One region of the Sporosarcina sp. FSL K6-2383 genome, then DNA from elsewhere that is predicted to be linked to it. Evidence: riboswitches for the same ligand, from Rfam matches in the RefSeq annotation. Region 1 holds a riboswitch; each other region holds the start of a gene.
What was found. A riboswitch is a leader RNA that binds a small molecule or an ion and turns the genes downstream of it on or off. The one in region 1 is predicted to bind thiamine pyrophosphate.

Region 1 (3,207 bases):
AATCATGGCGTTCTGTAGCGATGAACGGAAAGAACCTTGCCAATTGACAACTTCACTCGTATTTAACTGTTGGAGTAACTGCATATGCTCCTCAAACAGTTCATCATAATCGTTTAAATCATAGCCAAATAGCGGGAAAGATTCTACAAATGCACCACGACCTGCAATAATTTCTGCGCGGCCATTTGACAGTAAATCAAGTGTCGCAAAGTCTTCGAAAAGACGGACAGGATCGATTGTACTTAACACAGTCGTTGCACTCGTTAACTTAATTTGCTTCGTATGCTGTGCCACTGCTGCGAGCGTAACAGCTGGAGATGACACCGCGTAGTCTAAACGATGATGTTCACCTACCCCAAAGACATCAAGTCCAGCTTCATCTGCTAGCTTTCCAGCAGCCAGCACCTCTTGTAGGCGCTGCTGAATGCTAATTGTCTTTCCTGTATGTGGATCTGGGCCGATATCCCCAAACGTATAAATGCCTATTTCGATTCCCGGTTTGCCTACTTCATTTGTCATTATCTGTACTCCATTTCAGAGAAAATGTAAAATGTTCGTTTCTATGTTATGCATTTGCTATTTCATCTAGAACAGCTATCTCCTTTTGTATGTACGATTTTTAGTCCTACTATACAACACTTACGAAACGCACTGTATGTAGACATAGTTTTGAATTATGTCTGCATACAGTATGAACATCCTTTATTATCGTACAGTTTTTAATGCGCCACTCCAAGCAAGAACTTGGTCAAGCATAGCGTTTGCATTGTCTGCATGGTAATCAGCAGGCTTGAATACGCTCATGTTTTCAAAGTCGGACATCAGGGAGAACGTCACCGCTGTACGAACGTCAGCAACTTGTAGTTCACCTAGGATTAGACGTAGATTTTCATGTGCACGTGTACCACCCAAGCTACCATATCCAACGAAGCCAGCTGCTTTGTTGTTCAATTCTGGGTTCAAGAAGTCCAACGCATTTTTTAGTGCGCCACCAATTGCATGGTTATATTCAGGTGTAACGAAAACATAACCATCGAAAGAAGCCATTTTTTCTGACCACGCTTTGATTTGTGCTTCAGCATCCGGTTGTGCATTTGCTGAGCCTAAGAATGGCAGGTTGTAATCAGCAAGGTCTACAATTTCATACTCTGCATCATTACGTTTGTTTGCGAACTCATTCATCCATTTTGCTACAGCATCACCGTTGCGTCCTACACGTACACTACCTTGAACAATACCGATTTTCAATTTTACATTTGTCATTGTTTTTTCCTCCTCAGTTGATCTACCGAATAGTCTGTCGAATAGTCTGTCGAAAAATCCCACTTTGATAACCACCCATATAATTTATTTACTTTTTCAAACGACAATACTTACTTTACGTAACAAACTATATAATTGTAACCACGTATTGTCAAGCAAGTAGTTTCGAGAGTCATCTGGAACTGGTTACATTTATCTTACACTTTACAAACGCCATTCCTTCCTTTACACTGAATGCGCTGGAGTCGATTCAGCATAATACAAACTTTACAATCAAAATCACATACGTTTTCTGCACTAGGGGTGCCTATTTTCGGCTGAGATGAGAGCTTTTGCTCCGATCCCTTATAACTCGAACCAGGTAATACTGGCGTGGGGAAGTGCGGTTACTTTTGCCGTAGGTCACCTATGCGCAGGAGGGCTGCATCTTCACGGATGTGGCTTTTTTTGTGGAGTAAAATAGGGGGAAATAGTTATGGAAACAGCATTTTCTTGTGGAACGAGCCCGATTATTGGATTGCGGTTTTCGCTTCATCCAATGGCGGACAATTTTGTAGAAATCATTAAAGGCGCATTATCGAAAGCAGATACGTCCAATGTGTGGATGCACACCGATGATGTCAGTACGGTCATACGTGGCAAAGAGATTCATGTTTTTGATACGGCCAAGGCTATTGTGTTACACGCTGCAAAAACGGGGACACATGTCGCCTTTAACGGTACTTTTTCAGTCGGCTGTCCTGGTGATACTGCGGGGGATGTTTATTTAGAAAAAGATGATGTTCGATTAAATGAACCACTAGTGAAAGACTTACGACAATATGTATCCTCACAGTTTGCTTTGTATCCGATGAACAATCCGGATTATATGTCGGTCATTTATAAAGAAGTAGAGCGTGCGAAGGAACAAGGTGTCTTTAACACGAGTATGCATTATGCCAGCGGCTTGCACGGGGATATTCATGAGGTTTTTACATTTTTAGAAGAGTCTTTTTCCGAGGCACGCTCCGCGGAACATCGACATCTCGTCATGACGGTTAATATGAGCATCAATAGTCCTTCACACAAAGGCGGTGCCTGACTTGTTGAAGTCCTGGAAGCTGAAAGAAGTTGTGTTATTGTCGGTGCTGGCCGTTGTATTTGCTGTTGTCTATTTACTATTCGTCCATGTCGGAAATATTTGGGCTGGCTTCATCGGCCCGATTGCGTATGAATGGATGTTTGGCATTTGGTTTATTGTGTCGATTATTTGCATGTACATCATTCGCAAACCTGGTGCCGCCGTGTTGTCTGAAACCGTAGCTGCCGCCATTGAAGTGATGATTGGTAATGCAGTTGGCCCGCGACTGATTTTAAGTGGACTGATTCAAGGATTAGGGGCAGAAGCTGCCTTTGCCGCCACAGGCTACAAACGATTCAATACATGGGTGCTCATTTTGGCGGGCGTGGGATCAGCGGTATTTAGCTTTGTCTACAGCTATTTCGTGTCGGGTTATGCAGCGCTCTCCCCTTCTTATGTTGCTCTCATGTTTGGTCTACGAATTATGAGTGGTGCGCTGATTGCCGGACTTGGTGGGAAATGGGTATCTGACGGTCTTCTTGCGACAGGTGCACTACGTGGCTATGCCATTTCTAGGGATAAACCAAATCGCAAGCAGAAAGTAACAGTTCAGCATGGTCGTTGAATGGGCAAAGCAAGTACTAGCAATTGAGTCCGCCATTGTCATGGCATTCGCTAACGTCACCTTCCGCTTTCCTGAGGAGGATAATCCCGTGTTACAAGACGTTTCTTTGACCATTCGGCAAGGGGAACGTGTCGTCATTACAGGTGCAAGCGGCAGCGGCAAAAGCACGCTACTTTATTTGATGAACCGCCTGTACCCGGCGAGTTGCGATGGCATTCTGTCCGGAACCATTACGTTATGGGATAAAGACCATGAAGAC
Region 2 (3,207 bases), 820 kb from region 1:
TCCAAAGCGAACCAAAAGCTATTGGACTTAGAGTGACTAATAGTTGATTAAGTTATTTTTTTTAGTTAATCAACAAACGTGAAAAAGTAATGACGAAAAGGGCTATTCTAGAATCTACCCGGATTCTAGAATAGCCCTTTATTATTGATTCAGTTGGTATTTACTGAATCAATTTAAATCTTTGTCAAAATAATTGGCTCGCCTTTTGTAACGATAACCGTATGTTCAATTTGTGCAACGAGCGAATTATCAGGTGTAATGAATGTCCAGCCATCTCCTGATTCGATAATATGCTCAGCTTTTTGTGAGATGAAAGGCTCGACTGCAAGGACCATGCCATCTTTCAAAAGAGTCTTATCGGAAGGATCGTAGTAATTCAAAATATGCTGTGGTTCTTCATGCAAAGATTTACCAATGCCGTGGCCCGTTAAGTTTTTAATAACGGCTAGCCCGTGATTTTTCGCCTCACGTTCGACCGCTTTACCAATCCGGTTCAAACTAGAACCTGCCTTCACCTTCGTCATCGCAAGCTCGAATGCACTTGCGGCAACATCGCAGAGCAGTTGTTTTTTGTCGTCTGGTGTTCCAGCAACAAAAGAAATGCCAGTATCAGCAAAATAGCCGCCATAAGAGCCAGAAACGTCGATATTAACAAGGTCTCCATCTTGAATAACACGAGAGCCTGGAATACCATGTGCTACTTCATTGTTGACGCTAATGCATGTGTACCCTGGGAAATCATATTGGTCAATTGGTGCAGAAATTGCTCCTTTTTCTTCAAAGAGACGCCCCGCGAGCTCATCAATTTCTTTAGTTGTTTTACCAGGGACCGTTGCTGCTTTTAACGCTTCACGGATTTCGGCAACAATTTTACCGATTATTTTTAGCGCCTCAATATCCTGTTCAGTTTTTGCAATCATTTCGTACAAATCCTTTCTACCGTTCAATTTTTCTATACATACTATATCATATTATAACGCAGAAAAAAGCCTGCAAACTTTAAAGTAATTGCAGGCAGGTAAATTATTTTTTTGAAATAGTTGCATTGGAAGTTTTCTTATTTGCCATTATTTTTCGTACAATTGGGTAAGCGATGGGGGCTATTTTAATGGCTGTCTTAATTAATTTTCCGATTTTCAAATGAATTCTCTCCTAAAAATATATTTTGTATTCCGTTCCCGCATTTCAAATATGATAAACCTTATTTTAATACCTTCACGCCTTGAACAATATTCCAAATGACGATGATGACAAAGAGAAGTCCATAAATTAGCATGAAAATAAACGGGGTTAATTGCCAAAAACTAAAACTGAAATTATCGCCAGACATTCCGCTTATTTGATTTGTTAAAGAAAACATAGAGAAAGAAAAAATAACAAATCCCGCAATGAGTAATAGGGTCGGGACGAGATGGGAGATGAGTGAGCGTTTTGCATGATACTTAATTTCCCGGTTATCTGATATGAAATAAATGATAACAGGTAGAAGTAATGGAGCAAAAAAAACGCTGAAATAGCATAAAGAAGCTAATAGTTTATTGTTTTGCAAGAGTATCCCCTCCGTTATATGTTAACTATATAGGTTATTTGTTATTCTTGTTAATTATCTTGCTTAAAGATTGACCATCTTATACAATGAAAGAGTTAATTGAATAACTTGAACCACAAGGGGTGCCTTTTTGGCTGAGATTGGACAATTTGTCCTAACCCTTCGAACCTGTAAGATTATTCTTGCGTAGGGATGTGGATGGCAACCATCATATTGTGATGTCCCATTCTATCCGGGATGTCTTTTTTTATGCCCGGAATCCTACACCAACTAGTAGGAGGAGGAAGTCATTTGGATCGTAAACGTCTACAATTTTTACTCGAAGTAGCTATTTTAGGAGCTATATCATTTGTACTTGATAAGATTGGATTTTCAATGCCTCAGGGAGGTTCGGTCACATTATCTATGCTGCCAATTGTTGTCATGGCATTTCGTTGGGGCATTGTTGGGGGAATGCTGACGGGATTTGTCTCGGGGATTTTGCAACTGATTATGGGTGGCTATGTTTTTAATGCCATTCAGGCAGCACTCGATTATTTTGTCGCGTATGCACTTGTTGGTGTCGCGGCAGTTACGCTTGGTTGGCTGTTAAGTGGCAAAGCAAAAGGTAATAAAGGTACGATGGTCATGGCGATTGTTGTAGGTACGGTGATTGGCGGGCTTCTTCGATTTCTTATCCATTACATCGGCGGTATTGTATTCTTTGCGTCATATGCACCTGAGGGACAGCCGGTTTGGCTTTATTCGCTCGTATATAATGCAAGTTATATGATTCCTTCCATCATTTTATCAGCACTTGTAGCTTCATTATTATTTATGTCGGCACCACGTTTGCTACAACGTACATGAAAAATCGCCGTTCTTCCAAAAAGGAGGAACGGCGATTTTTCTATTTGACGGATGTTAATTGTTTTCTTTTGAAAAAAATCACGACAGCAATGGCTGCTGTTAGAAAAAGCGCTGCAGCTGAAACGAATAATTCATTGACGCCGTTTTTTACTGCAATTCCTATAAACGCCCATATGAATACACTGCTTAGAGCTATATCCGCATGGTGGTATAGGAAATGGAGTGCAATGGCTGTAGCGAAGGTCAAATAGATGACCGTCCATAGCGGATCGCTGAGTCCCCAGCCTGACCATTCATGTAGTGTAAGGACATAACTGATGTTGGCAATAGTCGCGATGAAAATCAAGCCAAGGTTAATGGCAATCGGAATTCTACCAAACAATTGGTTGTCTTTTTTAGGGTAAGTGAAATATAGGGCTAGTAATGTAGCGAGTAACAAAGCCATGAAAACAATTGTCCAATTAAAGAAACCGTAATGCCACAGCAGGAGCCAGACAATATTAAACAGACAGCTAATCGTAAACAGGATAGCTCGACCGTTTTGTAGTGATTGGCTAACGGTAGCGTTGTTGTGTTTAAAGCCGTATAGCCAAAAGGCAAGTAGCATATAAATAATAGCCGACAATGCGAAGACATATCCCGCGGGCATGAAAAGAACGGGTAACCTACTTGCGATGGCTACTGTTGTACTGCCGTTCAAAGGTATACTATTTGCTGCTACATTGACAAGGACGATGGCAATGAGCGAAAGGGTCATGATCATAATTCTATACATATTAAAATCCTCCTATTGAATAGTATACATAGGA
Region 3 (3,207 bases), 330 kb from region 1:
GCTGCCTCAATTGGATAAACCCCGTGTACACCTAGTGTATTTTGTGCCGTCACAGCAGTTAGTGCCGATGTCCCGAAGACACCCAACTCTTGAAATGTTTTCAAATCGGCTTGAATGCCTGCGCCGCCACCACTATCGGATCCTGCGACAGTTAAAGCGATAGCTGTCATCTTGCTACACCTCCCTGATGAAGGGCGTTCAAAAACTGAGCTTGAAAATCGCCGGGACCCCCGGATTTTTCAGCAGCCTGCTGTCCAGCTTGTTTATAAAAAATACATGCATTCGCTACCGCGTCCAACGAAATTTCATTCGCGACAGCCAAGAATGCACCTGCGATGGCACTTAGTAGGCAACCGCTGCCTGTAATTTTGGCCATCAATGGATGCCCGCCTGTAATGTGCAGCGTTTTGTTGCCATCGGTGACAATATCGACCACGCCGGTAACGGCAACGATACAGTGGTGTCTACGTGCAACGTCCTCTGCAAGTGTGGCTAAATCCGTGTCACCTTGACCCGCGTCGACGCCTTTTGCCTCCCATTTTACCCCTGCAATGGCGGCAAGTTCGCCCGCATTACATCGGATGAGTGTCACATCGACTTCATCTAAAATCCCTAAAACAGATTCTTTGCGGAAAGCGGTTGCTCCAGCCCCGACAGGATCGAGAACGACAGGTTTACCATGCTGATTAGCGCTTTTCCCCGCCAGAAGCATTGCTTTGACGGTTTCCCGTTTCAGTGTGCCGATATTTAACACGGTACAAGACGAGATACTAGCGATTTCCGCTGCCTCCTCCACAGCATCGGCCATAATGGGAGATGCGCCGAGTGCTAGCAAACCATTCGCTTGGAAATTGGCCACGACGATATTGGTGATGCAATGCACAAGTGGTTGTTCTTCACGCAGTTTTTGTATCATTGGTTCGCTACCTCTTCGTATGGGTGAATTGTCCACTGTTGCTGTGTCCAGGCCATTGCCCAAAACTGCCATTCATAATAGCTGCTCTTACGGAAATGTTCTTTGAGCCGAAGGCGTCTCTCTGGGGAAACAGCTTCCGCTAGTTCATTCATCCGGGCAATCTGTTCTTGTACAAGCTCTTCAAACCATTCAGAACTGTAGGTTTGAATCCACTTATCGTAAACGGGGTGATTTGGTTTCGCGTCTTTGAGTCTTTCGCCAATTTCATAATACAACCAGTAACATGGCAACAATGCAGCGAGGATATCTGCTAAATCACCCTCGTGAGCTGCGCGATACATATGGGAAACATATTGATAAGCGGTTGGCGCAGGTTGGAATGCTGTGCGTTCTTCTTCGGTTATGTCTAACATGCTGAAAAAGGACTCATGCAAGGACATTTCCGCACTACATGTACGTTCTGCGTGTGCTGCAAACCGTTGTGTCGTTAGTAAATCCTGTGCTTTCACAGCACCCAGCGCCTGGATTTTTGCAAAATGGGACAAATAATAAGAATCCTGTTGCACATAAAACTTAAACACTTCTACAGGCAAAGTGCCGTCTGCTACTCCTTTGATAAATGGATGGTCAAAGCTCCCTTGCCATAATGCATCACATTCCGACCGTACTTCATCACAAAATGTCATCCTGTCCACTCCCCATATCCCTATTATTGAAAATGAAAAAGCCGCCTCCTAATATAGCTTAGGAAGCGGCCCACGATGGTTTGGTCAATAAAAAAACAGCGCAGTCCCACTTCCCTACGCTGGTATGATCCAGATCAGGTTCCAAGGGTCCGCATATGCATATGCGTCTCAGCCTTTAAAAGACTCCCCTAGTGGCGAAAAATATTCGATTTTCATCACAACTATAACATAAGTTTGATAATTGGCAAGATATAAAACTATTATTCGTCGTTTTGCCTCTGTGAATAAAAAGCATCCAAACGCTCGGCAGCTAATTTATAAGCTTTGCTTTTATCCCGAGGACCGATTGCAATCATATCCATCCTTGTAATGGTGGATTTAACGGGTTGATAGATACATCTGATGTTAGTAGACTTCGATTTAATTTTTGCGAAGCCGTTTAAATTGCCATGTAATGATTTTGCAACACCTTCAGGCACAAAAAGTGGTCCTTGTTTAGCTCGTCGAATAATAAGAGCTAGTATACTTGTTCGACTTCCTTTGTTGATGGCTTTTAAGTCTTGTTTAACTTCGGGTGTGAATTTTAGCTCTACGTTATAATTGTCGATTAAAAATTGGGTAAGTTCGGCTAGATTGTTCAATTTTTAGTCCCCAATTTCTTTCATTAATTGGTCAAAGTCGATATCATCTTCGTCAAAAACATCATGTAGAGACAATGTGGCCTTGCTGTTTAGCCTTTGTATGGCGGTCTCTTCAATTAATTCATCTAGGGCATTCTCGAGAGCCTCTTTATTTGCTAGGAGTTCTTCGAAATAATCTAAGTCTAAAAAAGCACCTTTTGCATTTTTATTCTTCGCATTTTGAATGATAAATACTTCATCGGTTACTTCTTCAGAAAAACGATCGAGCATTTCAGTTAGCTTGTTATGACGTGTGATATCCGTGATATTGTATACGTTATTTTTAAGAAATTTTAACGTGTCTGAGTTAACGGTTTTTTTTGATTTATCCAAAGTAGAAGCACTCACTTTCATCATTCCTTTCCAATAGTATATGCACGGTTTGATATATGTATACTCATTGTAGCATTTCATCCGTGTACATAACAACACGGATGAATTGCTAATGAATGGATTCTTTATGAAAAAACACAATAAATTAATACTCGCTTAACAATAGACCGCTAGAATTGGTTTATGGAAAGATACTATATTTAGGAGGCAAACAGATGAAAATGAGAAAGAAAATGATTTCAGGGATTGCGGCAGCGGGAATTCTTTTTGGTGCAAGTCAGCCACATAATGTATTTGCAGAACAATCGTCTTTATTTCAATATAAAGGGGATGATTTGAAGGTGACGCGAATTGGTCAATATGACAGTGCAGTAGGTATTGGTGGTACTGAAATTATGGCTTATGATGAAACGTTAAAACGTGCCTTTGTCACAAATGGCGTCGTATCTGGCATTGATATTCTTTCTTTTGAAGCATTAACATCTGGTGAATTTACAAAAGTAAGAGCCTTAAAACGAGTATTTTTAGCGGATTTCGGTATTGAAAATGTAACAGATATTACGAGTGTTGCATCTCATCCGACAAAAGATCT
Region 4 (3,207 bases), 1.1 Mb from region 1:
TTTTACTAGAAAACTGCTCCGTCTTTTTGAATACATCGCGGCGTATGTCCGCTGCAAAATTGACAGCTGCTTTTGTGCTGTATACCGTACAACCAACTCCCCCAATTAAACCAATCACAGCAGTTAGCAGCATTAACAAGCCAAGCTTAATGACGTAAGTATTATCATGATTCGCAATTCCCACATCAATCATTTGTTGCATAATTGTGGGCTGAAGCAGGTCCATCGCAACTTCAATACACATTAAAAGGGGGGCTAAAATCGCAAAGCGTGTATAAGGTTTTACATATTGAATTAATTTCTTTAGGGGTTGCATAGCATTTCCCTCCCTATTGGTTTTCTTTCTGTAAACGTTCTGTTATTTCCTCCAAAAAAGCAATCAACTTTGTAGATTTTTCTGGATTTTTTCGCGCTTGTTTCATCGCTTTTCGTACTTCGGCTTCCCACTGTTCCATCGCACGCTTTAACTGAACCGCCTCATCAGAATTTTGCCAAACCCATCTGGCTTCCCATTCAGTCCAGAAATCTCCTTCGATTCTGTTCGCGAAATCCTCTAAGCGTTCTTTCCCTTTTTCTTGAAGCACATATGTTTTTTTTTCTGAAGCCGGATCCAAATCAATCATCTCTTGTTCCAGTAATTCTTGAAGTGCTGGATAAACTGTGCCCGCACTTGCAGCATATAATCCGCCCGAACGATGTTCTAATTCCTTCATCATTTGATAGCCATGCATGGACTCTTCCTTCAGTAAATGCAAGATTGCCAGTTGTACAAACCCTCTCCGCCTTTTCATTGCAACCCCTCCTTTTAACTATATCGATAATTTTAGTCGATATATCGATTAATTACAATAGATATAGAGTAGCAATTTTAAATAAATGAATAATCCAGTTTTTCACTTGCATTATTTTGTTTGGGCTTGCTTCATTCACACGGATGTGGCAGAGTAGTAGATGTACTAATCATAAAAAATTCATACAGTTACAATTATGTGGGGGGACCAGTCGAACTGGTTGAGATATACTTTGGAAGTATAGACCCTTAGAACCTGATCTGGTTGACACCAGCGGAGGGAACATACTCATTAGCCATGTCTATTGTTTATGCGTTCTTCGGTTGCCCGGAGAACGCATTTTTGTGTTCAAAAGAGATGTATTTTGTGTTCCTTGGGCAGCCGTTCACTCGTAATTGCTATGAATCCAAGAGGAGGAATAGAGTTGAGAAAAGTTTTGTTGTTCGTCATGCTTTGTTTGTTGCTGGCGGCGTGTGGTACCGATAAGAGTAATGAATCGAAGAAAGATGGCCAGTTAGAGAAAGTCCAATTTGTCCTAGATTGGACGCCAAATACAAACCACACAGGCTTGTATGTTGCACAGGAAAAAGGCTTTTTTGAACAACAAGGTCTAGATGTTGAAATTATGCTTCCAGGTGAAGCAGGTGCTGACCAGCTTGTCGCAGCCGGAAAAGCACAATTTGGCATCAGTGCACAAGAAACGATTACAGAAGCGCGTGCTCAAGAGATCCCAATCGTGTCAATCGCGGCCATTCTTCAGCATAATACGTCGGGATTTGCCTCTTTGAAGAAAGCTGGCATTGAATCACCAAAGGATTACGAAGGAAAAACATATGGTGGCTGGGGTGCTCCTGTTGAACAGGCAGTCCTCTCTTCATTAATGGATAAAGAACAGGCTGACATCAATCAGGTTGAAATTATCAACATGGGGAATTCAGACTTTTTCACAGCCGTCGAACGTGATATTGACTTCGCATGGATTTACTATGCATGGACAGGCATTGAAGCCGAGCTGCGTGGCATTGACTTGAACATGCAGTATTTAAAGGATTTCTCGGACAAGCTGGACTATTATACGCCTGTCATTACGACGAGCGAAAAAATGATTAGCGACAATCCAGATACGGTTCGCGCTTTTGTCAAGGCAGTTACGCAAGGTTATGAATTTGCCATTGACAATCCAGATGAAGCGGCATCGATGTTATCGAAGGCGGTTCCTGATTTGGATGAGGAGTTGGTCACAGCAAGCCAACAATGGATTTCATCAAAATACCAAGACGATGCACCGCGCTGGGGTGAACAAAAACTTGAAATTTGGCAAGGCTATGCAGAATGGATGACTGACAACAATTTACTCGACGGTGAATTTATCGCAGAGGACGCATTTACCAATGCATTTTTACCTAAATAAGGAGGAACTACTATGACAAACGCACTTGTTAGTATTCAAATCATCCCCAAAATGCCCAATGGAGAAGATGTGATTCCCTTGGTAGATGCCGCTATTGCAGTTATTGAGGAAGCAGGTGTCCCTTACCAAGTATCACCGCTGGAAACAACAATGGAAGGTAACTTGACGGAGTTACTAGCGATTGTACAAAAAATGAATGAGCTTATGATTGAAAAAGGCTCACTAAGTATCATTTCGCAGGTGAAAATACTTTATAAGCCAGACGGTGCTTCCATGGACAAACTGACGGAGAAATACCGTTGAAACACGTATTTAAAAAAGGATGGCGACCTCTATTGGTCATCATCCTTTTACTTATCCTTTGGGAACTAGCAGGCCGGCTATTCAATATTCCCGCATGGCTACTCCCCGTTCCTACACAAGTGTGGCAAGAGACCATTCAGGGCTGGTCACTTTATTTCGGTCATATTTTATCGACCATCCGTCTGACACTTACTGGTTATACGATTGGTATTATTGTAGGTCTAGCCGTTGCCATATTGTTATTCCGTCTACCTGTGTTACAGGAAGCCTTTTATCCGCTACTGATTTTATCGCAAAACATTCCAATCATTGTGTTAGCACCTTTGCTTGTCATCTGGTTCGGATTCGGTATGTTACCGAAAGTGATTATTATTGTACTCGTGTGCTTTTTCCCCATCACCATCGCCCTACTGGATGGTTTGCGGCAAACAGACCGAGATTTGCTGCATTATATGAAAATGACGGGGGCATCGAATCGACAAATTTTTTGGAAATTACAGTGGCCCTATGCCCTGCCTTCTCTCTTTTCAGGTTTAAAAATTGCAGCTACCTATAGTGTCATGGGCGCTGTCATTTCAGAATGGCTCGGTGCCAATAAAGGAATTGGTGTCTATATGACACTAGCATCCTCCTCCTTTAAAACGGATCGCGTATTTGTCGCTATTTTGCTTATTATGATTTTAAGTCTAACTTTTTTCGCTA

Region 2: linked by a shared signal. The riboswitch ahead of thiT (energy-coupled thiamine transporter ThiT) and the one ahead of MKZ10_RS03200 (YkoF family thiamine/hydroxymethylpyrimidine-binding protein) in region 1 are both predicted to bind thiamine pyrophosphate.
Region 3: linked by a shared signal. The riboswitch ahead of tenA (thiaminase II) and the one ahead of MKZ10_RS03200 (YkoF family thiamine/hydroxymethylpyrimidine-binding protein) in region 1 are both predicted to bind thiamine pyrophosphate.
Region 4: linked by a shared signal. The riboswitch ahead of MKZ10_RS08420 (ABC transporter substrate-binding protein) and the one ahead of MKZ10_RS03200 (YkoF family thiamine/hydroxymethylpyrimidine-binding protein) in region 1 are both predicted to bind thiamine pyrophosphate.

What each region holds. Positions count from the first base shown of each region.
Region 1 covers NZ_CP152017.1:604,480-607,686, reverse strand. Annotated here, with positions in the region: gene MKZ10_RS03210 (LLM class flavin-dependent oxidoreductase) at 1-519, opposite strand, end outside; gene MKZ10_RS03205 (NAD(P)H-dependent oxidoreductase) at 706-1,263, opposite strand; TPP riboswitch at 1,553-1,659, shown strand; gene MKZ10_RS03200 (YkoF family thiamine/hydroxymethylpyrimidine-binding protein) at 1,739-2,344, shown strand; gene MKZ10_RS03195 (ECF transporter S component) at 2,346-2,948, shown strand; gene MKZ10_RS03190 (ATP-binding cassette domain-containing protein) at 2,938-3,207, shown strand, end outside.
Region 2 covers NZ_CP152017.1:3,454,802-3,458,008, reverse strand. Annotated here, with positions in the region: gene map (type I methionyl aminopeptidase) at 174-920, opposite strand; gene MKZ10_RS17510 (hypothetical protein) at 1,024-1,140, opposite strand; gene MKZ10_RS17505 (hypothetical protein) at 1,202-1,549, opposite strand; TPP riboswitch at 1,658-1,759, shown strand; gene thiT (energy-coupled thiamine transporter ThiT) at 1,841-2,398, shown strand; gene MKZ10_RS17495 (tryptophan-rich sensory protein) at 2,439-3,173, opposite strand.
Region 3 covers NZ_CP152017.1:276,060-279,266, reverse strand. Annotated here, with positions in the region: gene thiD (bifunctional hydroxymethylpyrimidine kinase/phosphomethylpyrimidine kinase) at 1-170, opposite strand, end outside; gene thiM (hydroxyethylthiazole kinase) at 167-916, opposite strand; gene tenA (thiaminase II) at 913-1,602, opposite strand; TPP riboswitch at 1,697-1,802, opposite strand; gene MKZ10_RS01555 (hypothetical protein) at 1,863-2,243, opposite strand; gene MKZ10_RS01550 (hypothetical protein) at 2,247-2,630, opposite strand; gene MKZ10_RS01545 (choice-of-anchor I family protein) at 2,831-3,207, shown strand, end outside.
Region 4 covers NZ_CP152017.1:1,686,583-1,689,789, reverse strand. Annotated here, with positions in the region: gene MKZ10_RS08430 (ABC transporter ATP-binding protein) at 1-316, opposite strand, end outside; gene MKZ10_RS08425 (PadR family transcriptional regulator) at 330-791, opposite strand; TPP riboswitch at 982-1,090, shown strand; gene MKZ10_RS08420 (ABC transporter substrate-binding protein) at 1,216-2,202, shown strand; gene MKZ10_RS08415 (thiamine-binding protein) at 2,215-2,505, shown strand; gene MKZ10_RS08410 (ABC transporter permease) at 2,502-3,207, shown strand, end outside.